3 regions of the Paenibacillus sp. FSL R5-0470 genome follow, and region 1 is predicted to be linked to each of the others. Evidence: a T-box and tRNA genes for the amino acid it is inferred to sense, from the RefSeq annotation. Region 1 holds a T-box; the other regions hold tRNA genes.

The links. A T-box is a leader RNA that pairs with one kind of tRNA and senses whether it is charged. The one in region 1 lies ahead of metG (methionine--tRNA ligase), so its partner is inferred to be a tRNA-Met.
Region 2: it has a tRNA-Met gene. The T-box ahead of metG (methionine--tRNA ligase) is inferred to sense a tRNA for this amino acid. The anticodon was not compared.
Region 3: it has a tRNA-Met gene. The T-box ahead of metG (methionine--tRNA ligase) is inferred to sense a tRNA for this amino acid. The anticodon was not compared.

What each region holds. Positions count from the first base shown of each region.
Region 1 is NZ_CP150238.1:4,953,608-4,958,011, forward strand. It holds gene metG (methionine--tRNA ligase) at 1-1,643, opposite strand, end outside; T-box leader at 1,693-1,953, opposite strand; gene yidD (membrane protein insertion efficiency factor YidD) at 1,994-2,257, opposite strand; gene MKY99_RS22030 (Fur family transcriptional regulator) at 2,260-2,721, opposite strand; gene MKY99_RS22035 (stalk domain-containing protein) at 2,950-4,404, opposite strand, start outside.
Region 2 is NZ_CP150238.1:945,526-949,929, forward strand. It holds rRNA gene MKY99_RS04095 (23S ribosomal RNA) at 1-1,461, shown strand, start outside; rRNA gene rrf (5S ribosomal RNA) at 1,537-1,653, shown strand; tRNA gene MKY99_RS04105 (tRNA-Ile) at 1,712-1,788, shown strand; tRNA gene MKY99_RS04110 (tRNA-Asn) at 1,792-1,867, shown strand; tRNA gene MKY99_RS04115 (tRNA-Ser) at 1,873-1,965, shown strand; tRNA gene MKY99_RS04120 (tRNA-Glu) at 1,982-2,053, shown strand; tRNA gene MKY99_RS04125 (tRNA-Val) at 2,060-2,135, shown strand; tRNA gene MKY99_RS04130 (tRNA-Met) at 2,153-2,229, shown strand; tRNA gene MKY99_RS04135 (tRNA-Met) at 2,302-2,378, shown strand; tRNA gene MKY99_RS04140 (tRNA-Asp) at 2,404-2,481, shown strand; tRNA gene MKY99_RS04145 (tRNA-Gln) at 2,498-2,572, shown strand; tRNA gene MKY99_RS04150 (tRNA-Lys) at 2,580-2,655, shown strand; tRNA gene MKY99_RS04155 (tRNA-Leu) at 2,671-2,754, shown strand; tRNA gene MKY99_RS04160 (tRNA-Gly) at 2,761-2,835, shown strand; tRNA gene MKY99_RS04165 (tRNA-Arg) at 2,844-2,920, shown strand; tRNA gene MKY99_RS04170 (tRNA-Pro) at 2,951-3,024, shown strand; tRNA gene MKY99_RS04175 (tRNA-Gly) at 3,037-3,107, shown strand; gene MKY99_RS04180 (YdeI/OmpD-associated family protein) at 3,210-3,674, shown strand; gene MKY99_RS04185 (GreA/GreB family elongation factor) at 3,775-4,230, opposite strand.
Region 3 is NZ_CP150238.1:5,933,688-5,938,091, reverse strand. It holds rRNA gene MKY99_RS26240 (23S ribosomal RNA) at 1-1,602, shown strand, start outside; rRNA gene rrf (5S ribosomal RNA) at 1,678-1,794, shown strand; tRNA gene MKY99_RS26230 (tRNA-Ile) at 1,853-1,929, shown strand; tRNA gene MKY99_RS26225 (tRNA-Asn) at 1,933-2,008, shown strand; tRNA gene MKY99_RS26220 (tRNA-Ser) at 2,014-2,106, shown strand; tRNA gene MKY99_RS26215 (tRNA-Glu) at 2,123-2,194, shown strand; tRNA gene MKY99_RS26210 (tRNA-Val) at 2,201-2,276, shown strand; tRNA gene MKY99_RS26205 (tRNA-Met) at 2,294-2,370, shown strand; tRNA gene MKY99_RS26200 (tRNA-Asp) at 2,397-2,474, shown strand; tRNA gene MKY99_RS26195 (tRNA-Phe) at 2,485-2,560, shown strand; tRNA gene MKY99_RS26190 (tRNA-Thr) at 2,581-2,656, shown strand; tRNA gene MKY99_RS26185 (tRNA-Tyr) at 2,662-2,747, shown strand; tRNA gene MKY99_RS26180 (tRNA-Trp) at 2,756-2,829, shown strand; tRNA gene MKY99_RS26175 (tRNA-His) at 2,866-2,941, shown strand; tRNA gene MKY99_RS26170 (tRNA-His) at 2,982-3,054, shown strand; tRNA gene MKY99_RS26165 (tRNA-Gln) at 3,076-3,150, shown strand; tRNA gene MKY99_RS26160 (tRNA-Gly) at 3,157-3,231, shown strand; tRNA gene MKY99_RS26155 (tRNA-Cys) at 3,244-3,317, shown strand; tRNA gene MKY99_RS26150 (tRNA-Leu) at 3,332-3,410, shown strand; gene MKY99_RS26145 (AraC family transcriptional regulator) at 3,544-4,296, opposite strand.

The DNA of each region.
Region 1 (4,404 bases):
GCTTCGGTCGCTTCAGCAGCCGGTTTACCAGCGCCCATGGCTTCGGCGATATAAGCTACCTCTTGCTCCACATCCAGGCGTGGAAAGATTGGATTGCCTTTCACCAGTTTTGTTCCTGCCGGAATCAGACCAAAGGTCTTGCCGCTGTCCCATGTCGTTAATTCACCAACTTCGATGCCAAGCTGTTCCCAAATTTTCGCTGGGGTTTGCGTCAAGAACGGCTGCAGTAGAATGGAAGCGGTGCGAAGACCTTCCACAAGATGTCTCATTACGGAAGCCAACTCAGCTGTTCTGCTCTCATCCTTAGCAAGCACCCAAGGCTGTGTCTCATCAATATATTTATTGGTGCGGCTGATAAAGATCCCGATCGCTGTTAGCGCTACGGAGAACTCCATTTTTTCCATCGCTTCTTCTACTTTGGCATAAGTATTCTCTGCCGCAGCTTGAAGCTCACCATCAAATGCTGTTACATTTCCTTCATACGCTGGAAGCTCTCCACCGAAATACTTCTCTACCATCGCACCTGTCCGGTTCAACAGGTTACCAAGGTCATTAGCAAGATCATAGTTAACCCGATCTACAAAGCTTTCCGGTGTGAATGTACCATCCGAACCAAACGGTACTTCCCGTAGCAGGTAATAACGAAGTGCATCCAGGCCGTAACGATCAATTAATGTAACTGGATCTACTACGTTCCCTTTGGATTTTGACATTTTGCCATCCTTCATGAGCAGCCAGCCATGAGCAAATACCTTTTTCGGAAGAGGCTCACCCAGCGCCATTAGAATGATCGGCCAGTAAATCGTATGGAAACGGACGATTTCTTTGCCGACAATATGCACATCAGCAGGCCAGAAATTATCGTACAAACTGCGATCCTCGGAACCGTAACCCAAAGCAGTAATGTAATTTGTCAATGCATCGATCCATACGTACACTACATGCTTTTCATCGCCTTTAACCTTAACACCCCAATCGAAAGTCGTACGGGAAACCGCAAGATCCTCCAGACCAGGCTTGATAAAGTTGTTAATCATTTCGTTTTTACGGGATTCCGGCAAAATAAACTCCGGATTCTCCTCATAAAATTGCAGCAATCGATCTGCATATTTACTCATCCGGAAGAAATAACTCGCTTCCTTCACCAGTTCAACCGGATGACCGCTATCAGGGCTTTTTGCACCAATGATTACGCCATTGTCATCTCGAACGATATCGACCAATTGTGTTTCTGTATAGAAGGTTTCATCCGGAATACTGTACCAGCCTTCATATTCGCCTTTATAGATGTCACCTTGCTTGAGCAGTCGATCAAAAATATCCTGAACTACCTTCTTATGACGTTCTTCCGTTGTGCGGATAAAGTCATCATTGGAGATGTCTAGCTTGCGCCATAATTCCTTAATGCCAACAACGATGTCATCAACGAACTGCTGAGGGGTTTTGCCTGCTTCCTCTGCCTTCCGTTCAATCTTTTGACCATGCTCGTCTGTACCTGTAAGATACCTTACATCATAGCCGCGTAGACGTTTGTAGCGGGCCATTGCATCTCCAGCTACGGTAGAATAAGCATGTCCGATATGCAGCTTATCACTCGGATAGTAGATAGGTGTAGTTAAGTAAAAAGTTTTCTTTTCGCTCATTGATTAATCATCCTTTCTTTCATCAAAAGACAAAAAACTCCCGCCCCTTTAATGGGGCGAGAGTATAACTCACGCGATACCACCCAAATTTCCTGTCTCTTCACAGAGATCAGGCTTCGCCAGTTCCCTCTCGGGAACTGTCCATTAACGCTGGAACACGCCGTTATCTTACGTGAACCTCAATTGCAGTTCCCGCTCGAACACAGTTCCTCCCGGACCATATTCAATCTAACGCTCCATACCGGCTTTCAGCTCGTTCCGGCTCTCTGTAATGGGCGTACCGATTTACTCATCCGTTCCTCGGAATTCATACTATTACCTGTGAATATACCCAATGGCAAGGGCTCGTGTCAAGTCGCGCGAGCAGAATCCTTCTTCGTGGGGTGTTCCTCAAGAGGCGGAACCGGATCAAGTCCCCCTGGATTGAAGGGATGGCATCTAGCAATCCGCTTGGCAGCAAGCCATGAACCTTTAAGTGGACCATGGACTTCAATAGCTTCTAGTGCATAGGCAGAGCAGGTTGGATAGAAGCGACAAGTGGCAGGCTTAATCGGGGAAATGTACTTGCGGTACACCCGAATGGGAGCCTGGATCGTTCTACGAAGGGTCGCCATTCTTAGACCCCTTTTTTGCGATTAGCTGCTGCGACTAGTTCTTCTTCCCGGTTCTCTTCACATTCCTTGCAATAACCGAACACCTCAAATTTATGCTTGACTACCCGGAATTGATCAGGTGTATCCGTTAAATTCATCGGGCAGAAATTAATCGGGTAGGTTTTCTCGCATTGAAGGCAGATCATATGATGATGGTGATCCTGATGATTGCAGCTTCCCTTGAATTTCACGCCGTCTTCAAAGACGATTTGTTCAAGTACACCAAGCTCTTCCATTACACGCAGATTGCGGTACACGGTATCAAAGCTAAGTCCGCTATACTTGCGGCCCATATGCTCATAGACATCCTTCGCTGACAAATAACCCTTATTCTCGCCGAATAACTTGGCAAGCGTTTTGCGTTGGTCGGTGATTCGCAGACCTTGCCCCGACATGACCTCTAATATTTGTTCTGTCGACAGCATACGCTCATCTCCCATTACATTTCAGTTCATTTCATTTATGCTTCACTCTCTTAATAATGCCCCAAAATAAATGCCCCGTCAATGAAACAACCAAGTGCATGAGCGTTCATCAGAGTAAAATCATACATTTAAATACAAAAAGTCCAGCTGAGTATTCCTTTGCGGAATATTCAGCCGGACTTTTATTTCAGGTGAATCCCAAATAACTTAAAGGATGGACCTATTTTGTTATTTCTTCGCTGGCAGCGGTGTAACCAGGAAATTCACCGGCAAGTTACTACCAGAAGCTGCTGTGAACAAAATCTCCACCGAGCCGCCATAATCGCCAGTACGATAAATCACACTGTTCATATCAGCACTAGAGAGACTTCCTGAATTCGGCATTTGTACGATTTGACCATTAACCATGACTGGTCCCATGTAATTACCGCCACGTGGATTAAACGTAATCAATGAATTAGGTGCAACACGGTCGAATTTGATTTTGTATAACACACCAAAGTTACCTGCATTGGATGCTTCAGTACCATTCATTGGGTCTACACCGGTCAAATTCAAATCACTCGAATTGTCACCGAGAAGAAGTCTCGCAGGAGTTGTTCCTACTTCGTCGGTAACCGTGATGATGCGTGTAGAATCAGCATAAGTTCCTCGGTTATGCACCCCATCACGATCCAATATTGGAAGTGTAGGAAGTGTAGTTAGAGGATCTTTATTCGCTTCGATCATCATGACATTATATTCAATAGGATAATCGCTAAACAAATCCGCTTGGAGGGATACAATCTCGCCTGGTTTCATTGCAATTTTGTTTAGATCCGTAAGAATCGAGACGCTTTCTCCTGGTTGAAGGACCGTTGTCTTATAATGTTCCCTAGTAATCATAGACTTCCAGTAACGTTCCACAGACATTTTACCAGTGCCTTCTGGAAATGAACTTGGACCGCCAAAGCCTACATACTCTGTTGTAATTGTCGTAGGGTACAGATTGTTATTCTTAGCAATCACATACACCTTCGTTTTAATATTCATATTATTCTTATGGTGGACCAAGAAGCGAGTTCCGCCGAATGATGTTTCTTTATATGTGATTCCTTCCGTATTCACTGTTTCTGGACTATTACTGCGAATAAGGTTATATGGCTCAGAAGAAAGATTATAGGCTACCTTCTGCCAAGTTGGAACCATCGATCCGTCGATGTTAAATACGCTACCAGGAGCACCGAATAATCTATAGAAATCTTCTTTACTGTACAAGATTTCATCTGAAATATTAATGGTTTTCTCAAAAGTGCTGATTGCGCCATGTGAATCTTTAACTTGAATAGCGACTGTTGCTGGACCTGGTGTAAAGAAAGCTTCTGCTTTATTCGTCCAAGTCACTTCAATTGGATCACCGTCTGGGTCGCTGCTTAGATCCGAATAAGTGATCATTTCACCCATCTTGTAAGAATCTTTGTCTGTCGTGAAATTAGCGACTGGTGGTGTATTTGGTTTTAGTACGTTGATGGTCACAGAGTAAGGATCACTCCACTGTCCATTCGCATCCATAACGGAATAGGATACTACATAAAATCCTGGTGTATCATAGATATCTTGCTTATTTCCTTCCCAGCGTTCATCGACAATGGCCGTACCATTCGGTGAAGAGCTGGAAGTCACAAAATTCACAGGATCACCAGC
Region 2 (4,404 bases), 2.8 Mb from region 1:
GATGGGGTGACGCAGGAGGGTAGTGACGCGGACTGATGGATATGTCCGTCTAAGCAGTGAGGCTGATGTGTAGGCAAATCCGCACATCGTTAAGGCTGGGCTGTGATGGGGAGCGAAAATTACAGTAGCGAAGGTCATGATCTCACACTGCCAAGAAAAGCCTCTAGCCAGGAGAAGGTGCCCGTACCGCAAACCGACACAGGTAGGCGAGAAGAGAATTCTAAGGCGCGCGGAAGAACTCTCGTTAAGGAACTCGGCAAAATGACCCCGTAACTTCGGGAGAAGGGGTGCCCCGGTAGTGTGAATAGCACGAGGGGGCCGCAGTGAAAAGGCCCAAGCGACTGTTTAGCAAAAACACAGGTCTGTGCGAAGCCGCAAGGCGAAGTATACGGGCTGACGCCTGCCCGGTGCTGGAAGGTTAAGGGGAGTGGTTAGGGGTAACCCGAAGCTATGAACCGAAGCCCCAGTAAACGGCGGCCGTAACTATAACGGTCCTAAGGTAGCGAAATTCCTTGTCAGGTAAATTCTGACCCGCACGAATGGCGTAACGACTTGGGCGCTGTCTCAACGAGAGATCCGGTGAAATTTTAATACCTGTGAAGATGCAGGTTACCCGCGACAAGACGGAAAGACCCCATGGAGCTTTACTGCAGCTTGATATTGAATTTGGGTACGATCTGTACAGGATAGGTGGGAGCCGTAGAAATCGGAGCGCAAGCTTCGGTGGAGGCGCCGTTGGGATACCACCCTGATCGTATCTAGGTTCTAACCTAGTACCCTTACCGGGTACGGGGACCGTGTCAGGCGGGCAGTTTGACTGGGGCGGTCGCCTCCTAAAGAGTAACGGAGGCGTTCCAAGGTTCCCTCAGAATGGTTGGAAATCATTCGAAGAGTGCAAAGGCATAAGGGAGCTTGACTGCGAGACCTACAAGTCGAGCAGGGACGAAAGTCGGACTTAGTGATCCGGTGGTACCGCATGGAAGGGCCATCGCTCAACGGATAAAAGCTACCCTGGGGATAACAGGCTTATCTCCCCCAAGAGTCCACATCGACGGGGAGGTTTGGCACCTCGATGTCGGCTCATCGCATCCTGGGGCTGAAGTAGGTCCCAAGGGTTGGGCTGTTCGCCCATTAAAGCGGTACGCGAGCTGGGTTCAGAACGTCGTGAGACAGTTCGGTCCCTATCTGTCGTGGGCGCAGGAAATTTGAGAGGAGCTGTCCTTAGTACGAGAGGACCGGGATGGACGTACCGCTGGTGCACCAGTTGTTTCGCCAGAAGCATGGCTGGGTAGCTACGTACGGACGGGATAAGCGCTGAAAGCATCTAAGCGTGAAGCCCCCCTCAAGATGAGATTTCCCAATTAGTAAGACCCCTTGAAGACGACGAGGTAGATAGGTTGGAGGTGGAAGTGCAGTAATGCATGGAGCTGACCAATACTAATCGGTCGAGGGCTTATCCTATACTTAATACGCAAATTCAATTCGGATTCAGTTTTCAGGCGACTCAAGCCTGAGCATTTACGATGTAAATGCCCGTTTGGTGGCGATAGCGGAGGGGTTCCACACGTACCCATCCCGAACACGACCGTTAAGCCCTCCAGCGCCGATGGTACTTGGACCGAAGGGTCCTGGGAGAGTAGGACGTCGCCAAGCGGACAACCACATTACCCGTGGTATTTTTTTTGCCCTTAATATTGATGTGTCTTAAAAAGGGCCTTTAGCTCAGCTGGTTAGAGCGCACCCCTGATAAGGGTGAGGTCGGTGGTTCGAGTCCACTAAGGCCCACCATATTCCCTGATAGCTCAGTTGGTAGAGCACTCGACTGTTAATCGAGTTGTCACAGGTTCGAGTCCTGTTCGGGGAGCCATTTATGGAGAGGTGTCCGAGTTTGGCCGAAGGAGCACGATTGGAAATCGTGTAGGCGCCACAAGCGTCTCGAGGGTTCGAATCCCTCTCTCTCCGCCATAAAGTTTATTAGCATGGCCCGTTGGTCAAGGGGTTAAGACACCTCCCTTTCACGGAGGTAACATGGGTTCGAATCCCATACGGGTCATAACATGGAGGCTTAGCTCAGCTGGGAGAGCATCTGCCTTACAAGCAGAGGGTCGGGGGTTCGATCCCCTCAGCCTCCACCATATTCATTTAAGAACGACGCGGGGTGGAGCAGCCCGGTAGCTCGTCGGGCTCATAACCCGAAGGCCGCAGGTTCAAATCCTGCCCCCGCAACCAAATTTTCCTTAAGCATTATGTTTTGGGACTAGCTGGTTTAGTGTAAATGAATAGTATATAATTATTAAATGACGCGGGGTGGAGCAGCCCGGTAGCTCGTCGGGCTCATAACCCGAAGGCCGCAGGTTCAAATCCTGCCCCCGCAACCAATTTACTCTTATGCATTATGTCTATGGAACCGTGGTGTAGTTGGCCTAACATGCCTGCCTGTCACGCAGGAGATCGCGAGTTCGAATCTCGTCGGTTCCGCCATTTAGTTAATTATTGTTGGGGATTAGCCAAGCGGTAAGGCAACGGACTTTGACTCCGTCATGCATAGGTTCAAATCCTATATCCCCAGCCATTTATGAGAGCCATTAGCTCAGTTGGTAGAGCACCTGACTTTTAATCAGGGTGTCGAAGGTTCGAGTCCTTCATGGCTCACCATTATTTTCAAAGTGTGCGCGTGTGGCGGAATGGCAGACGCACCAGACTTAGGATCTGGCGTTTCACGACGTGGGGGTTCAAGTCCCTTCACGCGCACCATATTTTGCGGAAGTGGCTCAGCGGTAGAGCATCGCCTTGCCAAGGCGAGGGTCGCGGGTTCGATTCCCGTCTTCCGCTCCATAATTTTTGCGCCCTTAGCTCAGCTGGATAGAGCGTTTGACTACGAATCAAAAGGCCGGGAGTTCGAATCTCTCAGGGCGCGCCATTTTTATTACTAAGTAATTACATGTTTTGACGGGATGTAGCTCAGCTTGGTAGAGCACCTGGTTTGGGACCAGGGGGTCGCATGTTCAAATCGTGTCATCCCGATTTTATACCTTTGCGGGTGTAGTTCAATGGTAGAACTTCAGCCTTCCAAGCTGATAGCGTGGGTTCGATTCCCATCACCCGCTTATAATTAAGAAACATCTGTCTATTATAGGCAGGTGTTTTTTTGTATAGTTACATTCATATGGATACAATAGAACTTAGGGCTTTTAGTTGAGGAGGTAGCAATGTTTGAATTTGAAGCTAAATTAGTGCGACCTGATGCAAGTGGGAGCTGGACTTATCTTAACGTCCCTTTTGATGCCGAACAAATATTTGAAACAAAGTCCAGAATACAGGTAAAAGGAAGTGTAAATGGAATCCCCTATAGAGGAACGCTTATGCCCCATGGAAACGGAAAGCATTTTATGGTGGTAAAGAAGGAACTACGGGATCTAGCCAAAGCTCAACCTGGTGATATTGTGCATGTGACGATGGAGCAAGATCATCAATTACGGGAGGTAGAAGCCCCAGAGGATTTCCTTGATGCGTTGAGTATCCATGAGCAGGCAGAAGCTTATTATAACGGTCTGGCTTATTCTTATCAGAAGGAATATGTATCTTGGATCGAAGCGGCGAAAAGACCTGAAACCAGAGCATCTCGTATCAAAAAATCAGTCAGTAAACTGGGTGAAGGATTGAGGCTCAAATAAAAGTATGAAGAGTGCTTAGCAGGCTGAATAGATGAACAGCGTCCTCTTCCATAAGATTGGAAAGGGACGCTGTTAATGTTGGTGATATGTGCAAGTGGGCTTAAATAAGAACGGCCACCTCACCACAATTCACAAACTTAATACTTTCGATTTTTACTGATAACTCACCTGAAGGAATAGCTAGCTGACATGTACTGCCGATCTGAGCTAACAGCAGCTGCATGCCAATAGGCGAGAACATTGAAATCTTGTTATCATTGGGTTCTGCCTGGTTTGGAAATACGATGGTGTAGGTATCTGTAGTATTGTCGTCTAAGTAGCGTAGCTGAAGCTGACTTCCAATCAATACGAGTGAATTCAATTCTTCACCATTGAAACGGGAAAGTAATTGTTCCAGCTCGGAGCAATAACGGGACAACAGCGTTTCAGCATTACTTCTTTGTTTGCTTCGTTCCGGGAAATACTGATTTAGAAATGCGATTTTTTCCTCATCAAAATAAATAAGCTGCTGGACCAGTTGTGTCCTTGAGCCTTCATAAATTAGACTATGGTTCATAGTAGATTTCACCCCCTCTAAGTAGCACATTCTTTGCAAATTTGTTATGACGCGTTGCCATATTAAAATCCCTCCTATACAAATAGAGGTCCCCTAGAGGGAACCTTCTGATCAGTATAACAGCTTCTATATGTAAATCCAATCCATTTTGCAAAGGCAATAAATTCTTACTAA
Region 3 (4,404 bases), 980 kb from region 1:
AGAATCTGATCCGCCGAAAGCCCAAGGTTTCCTGAGGAAGGCTCGTCCGCTCAGGGTAAGTCGGGACCTAAGGCGAGGCCGAAAGGCGTAGTCGAAGGACAACAGTTTGAAATTACTGTACCACCGTAATCCGCTATGAGCGATGGGGTGACGCAGGAGGGTAGTGACGCGGACTGATGGATATGTCCGTCTAAGCAGTGAGGCTGATGTGTAGGCAAATCCGCACATCGTTAAGGCTGGGCTGTGATGGGGAGCGAAAATTACAGTAGCGAAGGTCATGATCTCACACTGCCAAGAAAAGCCTCTAGCCAGGAGAAGGTGCCCGTACCGCAAACCGACACAGGTAGGCGAGAAGAGAATTCTAAGGCGCGCGGAAGAACTCTCGTTAAGGAACTCGGCAAAATGACCCCGTAACTTCGGGAGAAGGGGTGCCCCGGTAGTGTGAATAGCACGAGGGGGCCGCAGTGAAAAGGCCCAAGCGACTGTTTAGCAAAAACACAGGTCTGTGCGAAGCCGCAAGGCGAAGTATACGGGCTGACGCCTGCCCGGTGCTGGAAGGTTAAGGGGAGTGGTTAGGGGTAACCCGAAGCTATGAACCGAAGCCCCAGTAAACGGCGGCCGTAACTATAACGGTCCTAAGGTAGCGAAATTCCTTGTCAGGTAAATTCTGACCCGCACGAATGGCGTAACGACTTGGGCGCTGTCTCAACGAGAGATCCGGTGAAATTTTAATACCTGTGAAGATGCAGGTTACCCGCGACAAGACGGAAAGACCCCATGGAGCTTTACTGCAGCTTGATATTGAATTTGGGTACGATCTGTACAGGATAGGTGGGAGCCGTAGAAATCGGAGCGCAAGCTTCGGTGGAGGCGCCGTTGGGATACCACCCTGATCGTATCTAGGTTCTAACCTAGTACCCTTACCGGGTACGGGGACCGTGTCAGGCGGGCAGTTTGACTGGGGCGGTCGCCTCCTAAAGAGTAACGGAGGCGTTCCAAGGTTCCCTCAGAATGGTTGGAAATCATTCGAAGAGTGCAAAGGCATAAGGGAGCTTGACTGCGAGACCTACAAGTCGAGCAGGGACGAAAGTCGGACTTAGTGATCCGGTGGTACCGCATGGAAGGGCCATCGCTCAACGGATAAAAGCTACCCTGGGGATAACAGGCTTATCTCCCCCAAGAGTCCACATCGACGGGGAGGTTTGGCACCTCGATGTCGGCTCATCGCATCCTGGGGCTGAAGTAGGTCCCAAGGGTTGGGCTGTTCGCCCATTAAAGCGGTACGCGAGCTGGGTTCAGAACGTCGTGAGACAGTTCGGTCCCTATCTGTCGTGGGCGCAGGAAATTTGAGAGGAGCTGTCCTTAGTACGAGAGGACCGGGATGGACGTACCGCTGGTGCACCAGTTGTTTCGCCAGAAGCATGGCTGGGTAGCTACGTACGGACGGGATAAGCGCTGAAAGCATCTAAGCGTGAAGCCCCCCTCAAGATGAGATTTCCCAATTAGTAAGACCCCTTGAAGACGACGAGGTAGATAGGTTGGAGGTGGAAGTGCAGTAATGCATGGAGCTGACCAATACTAATCGGTCGAGGGCTTATCCTATACTTAATACGCAAATTCAATTCGGATTCAGTTTTCAGGCGACTCAAGCCTGAGCATTTACGATGTAAATGCCCGTTTGGTGGCGATAGCGGAGGGGTTCCACACGTACCCATCCCGAACACGACCGTTAAGCCCTCCAGCGCCGATGGTACTTGGACCGAAGGGTCCTGGGAGAGTAGGACGTCGCCAAGCGGACAACCACATTACCCGTGGTATTTTTTTTGCCCTTAATATTGATGTGTCTTAAAAAGGGCCTTTAGCTCAGCTGGTTAGAGCGCACCCCTGATAAGGGTGAGGTCGGTGGTTCGAGTCCACTAAGGCCCACCATATTCCCTGATAGCTCAGTTGGTAGAGCACTCGACTGTTAATCGAGTTGTCACAGGTTCGAGTCCTGTTCGGGGAGCCATTTATGGAGAGGTGTCCGAGTTTGGCCGAAGGAGCACGATTGGAAATCGTGTAGGCGCCACAAGCGTCTCGAGGGTTCGAATCCCTCTCTCTCCGCCATAAAGTTTATTAGCATGGCCCGTTGGTCAAGGGGTTAAGACACCTCCCTTTCACGGAGGTAACATGGGTTCGAATCCCATACGGGTCATAACATGGAGGCTTAGCTCAGCTGGGAGAGCATCTGCCTTACAAGCAGAGGGTCGGGGGTTCGATCCCCTCAGCCTCCACCATATTCATTTAAGAACGACGCGGGGTGGAGCAGCCCGGTAGCTCGTCGGGCTCATAACCCGAAGGCCGCAGGTTCAAATCCTGCCCCCGCAACCAATTTTCATTAAGAAATTATATCTTTTGGAACCGTGGTGTAGTTGGCCTAACATGCCTGCCTGTCACGCAGGAGATCGCGAGTTCGAATCTCGTCGGTTCCGCCATTTTTACCTTGGCTCGATAGCTCAGTCGGTAGAGCAGAGGACTGAAAATCCTCGTGTCGGCGGTTCGAATCCGTCTCGAGCCACCATATAGTATACAACTTAATATGCCGGTGTAGCTCAATTGGTAGAGCAACTGACTTGTAATCAGTAGGTTGGGGGTTCAAGTCCTCTCGCCGGCACCATCTTTGGGGGATTAGCGAAGTGGCCAAACGCATCAGACTGTAAATCTGCTCACGTACGTGTTCGGTGGTTCGAATCCATCATCCCCCACCATTTTTTTTAGGGGCATAGTTTAAAGGTAGAACAACGGTCTCCAAAACCGTTGGTGTGGGTTCAATTCCTGCTGCCCCTGCCAATCTTTATCTAAAGTCTTTCTCTAAAGTTTAATATGGCGGTCGTGGCGAAGGGGTTAACGCACCGGTTTGTGGATCCGGCATTCGTGGGTTCAAGTCCCATCGGTCGCCCCATTTACTTTAAGAAGAACAGCAACAATATTAGTTTAATATGGCGATTGTGGCGAAGTGGTTAACGCACCGGATTGTGGTTCCGGCATTCGTGGGTTCGAGACCCATCAGTCGCCCCTTTTATTTTAAAATGTTATTGGGGATTAGCCAAGCGGTAAGGCAACGGACTTTGACTCCGTCACGCATAGGTTCAAATCCTATATCCCCAGCCATTTTATGCGGACGTGGCTCAGCGGTAGAGCATCGCCTTGCCAAGGCGAGGGTCGCGGGTTCGATTCCCGTCGTCCGCTCCAAAGTTTTCGTATGGCGCCATAGCCAAGTGGTAAGGCAAAGCTCTGCAAAAGCTTTATCCCCAGTTCAAATCTGGGTGGCGCCTCCATTAAGTTCATATGTGCCGGCGTGGCGGAATGGCAGACGCGCTCGACTCAAAATCGAGAGGGAAACCGTGGAGGTTCGAGTCCTCTCGCCGGTATATCAAAAAGGTTTGTAAAGTCGCTTATATAAGTAACTTTACAAACCTTTTTTCTTTGTCTTTGAGCTTTTATTCTTAAGCCGTTGAATTAGAGGCGTCTCTAATCAACGGCCTTTTTGTGTGGAGTTTTGTTTTATTGACTGCTTAGTCGGAATGCTCGTGGGGTGAGACCAATTTCACGTTTAAACATATTGCAGAATTGGGCGTCATTCACAAACCCAGCAGCAGCTGATACTTCAGAGATATGCATTTGGGTATGTTGCAAGAGAGACTTTGCATAATCCAGACGTTTCAATAGTAGATAGCGCAGAGGTGAAGAACCGAATCGTTCTTTAAATAAATGGCGGAAACGATCATAGCTGTATCCAGACATCTCAGAAAGTGTTGCGACCGATAGCTTATGGCGGTAATGCTCATTCATATAGTTTAGAACATATTGGACTCTGTCTTCCGTTGGTGATTGAAACCCGGAGGCACTAAGAAGCCGTATCAGATGAACAGTGATTTCGCTCATTTGAAGGTTCAATAGTTCAGAGAATCCATCTTGTTTACGCGTAAACTCTGCTTTCATTCGAAGCAAGATCTGTAGAACAGTATGGTCTTTATCATCTTCATATACGCCTTGCAAATTCTCCATATTTGGGTGATTTGAATGGAAGCCTACAAATAGTATAGTAGCATCCTCGCGATGATTCTCATCATGTTTATGATTGGGTGGTATCAGCGCGAATGAAGAAGAACGAAAATGATAACTTCGCGAACCTACATTGGTAGTTCCTAAGCCGTTTAAATAATAGACTAGTTCATAACATTCATGCTGGTGTGGTGGAATATAGGTATTAACCTCATGTGCTGCATTTACAATATATAGAACACGATCCATCATGATCCTCCAATAATTATGTTTTAGCCGAATCGTACAAAAATATGACCGAAATCATATAATTATTTTCATTAATATTTGATATGATCGTATCAAGAAATCCGAAGATTA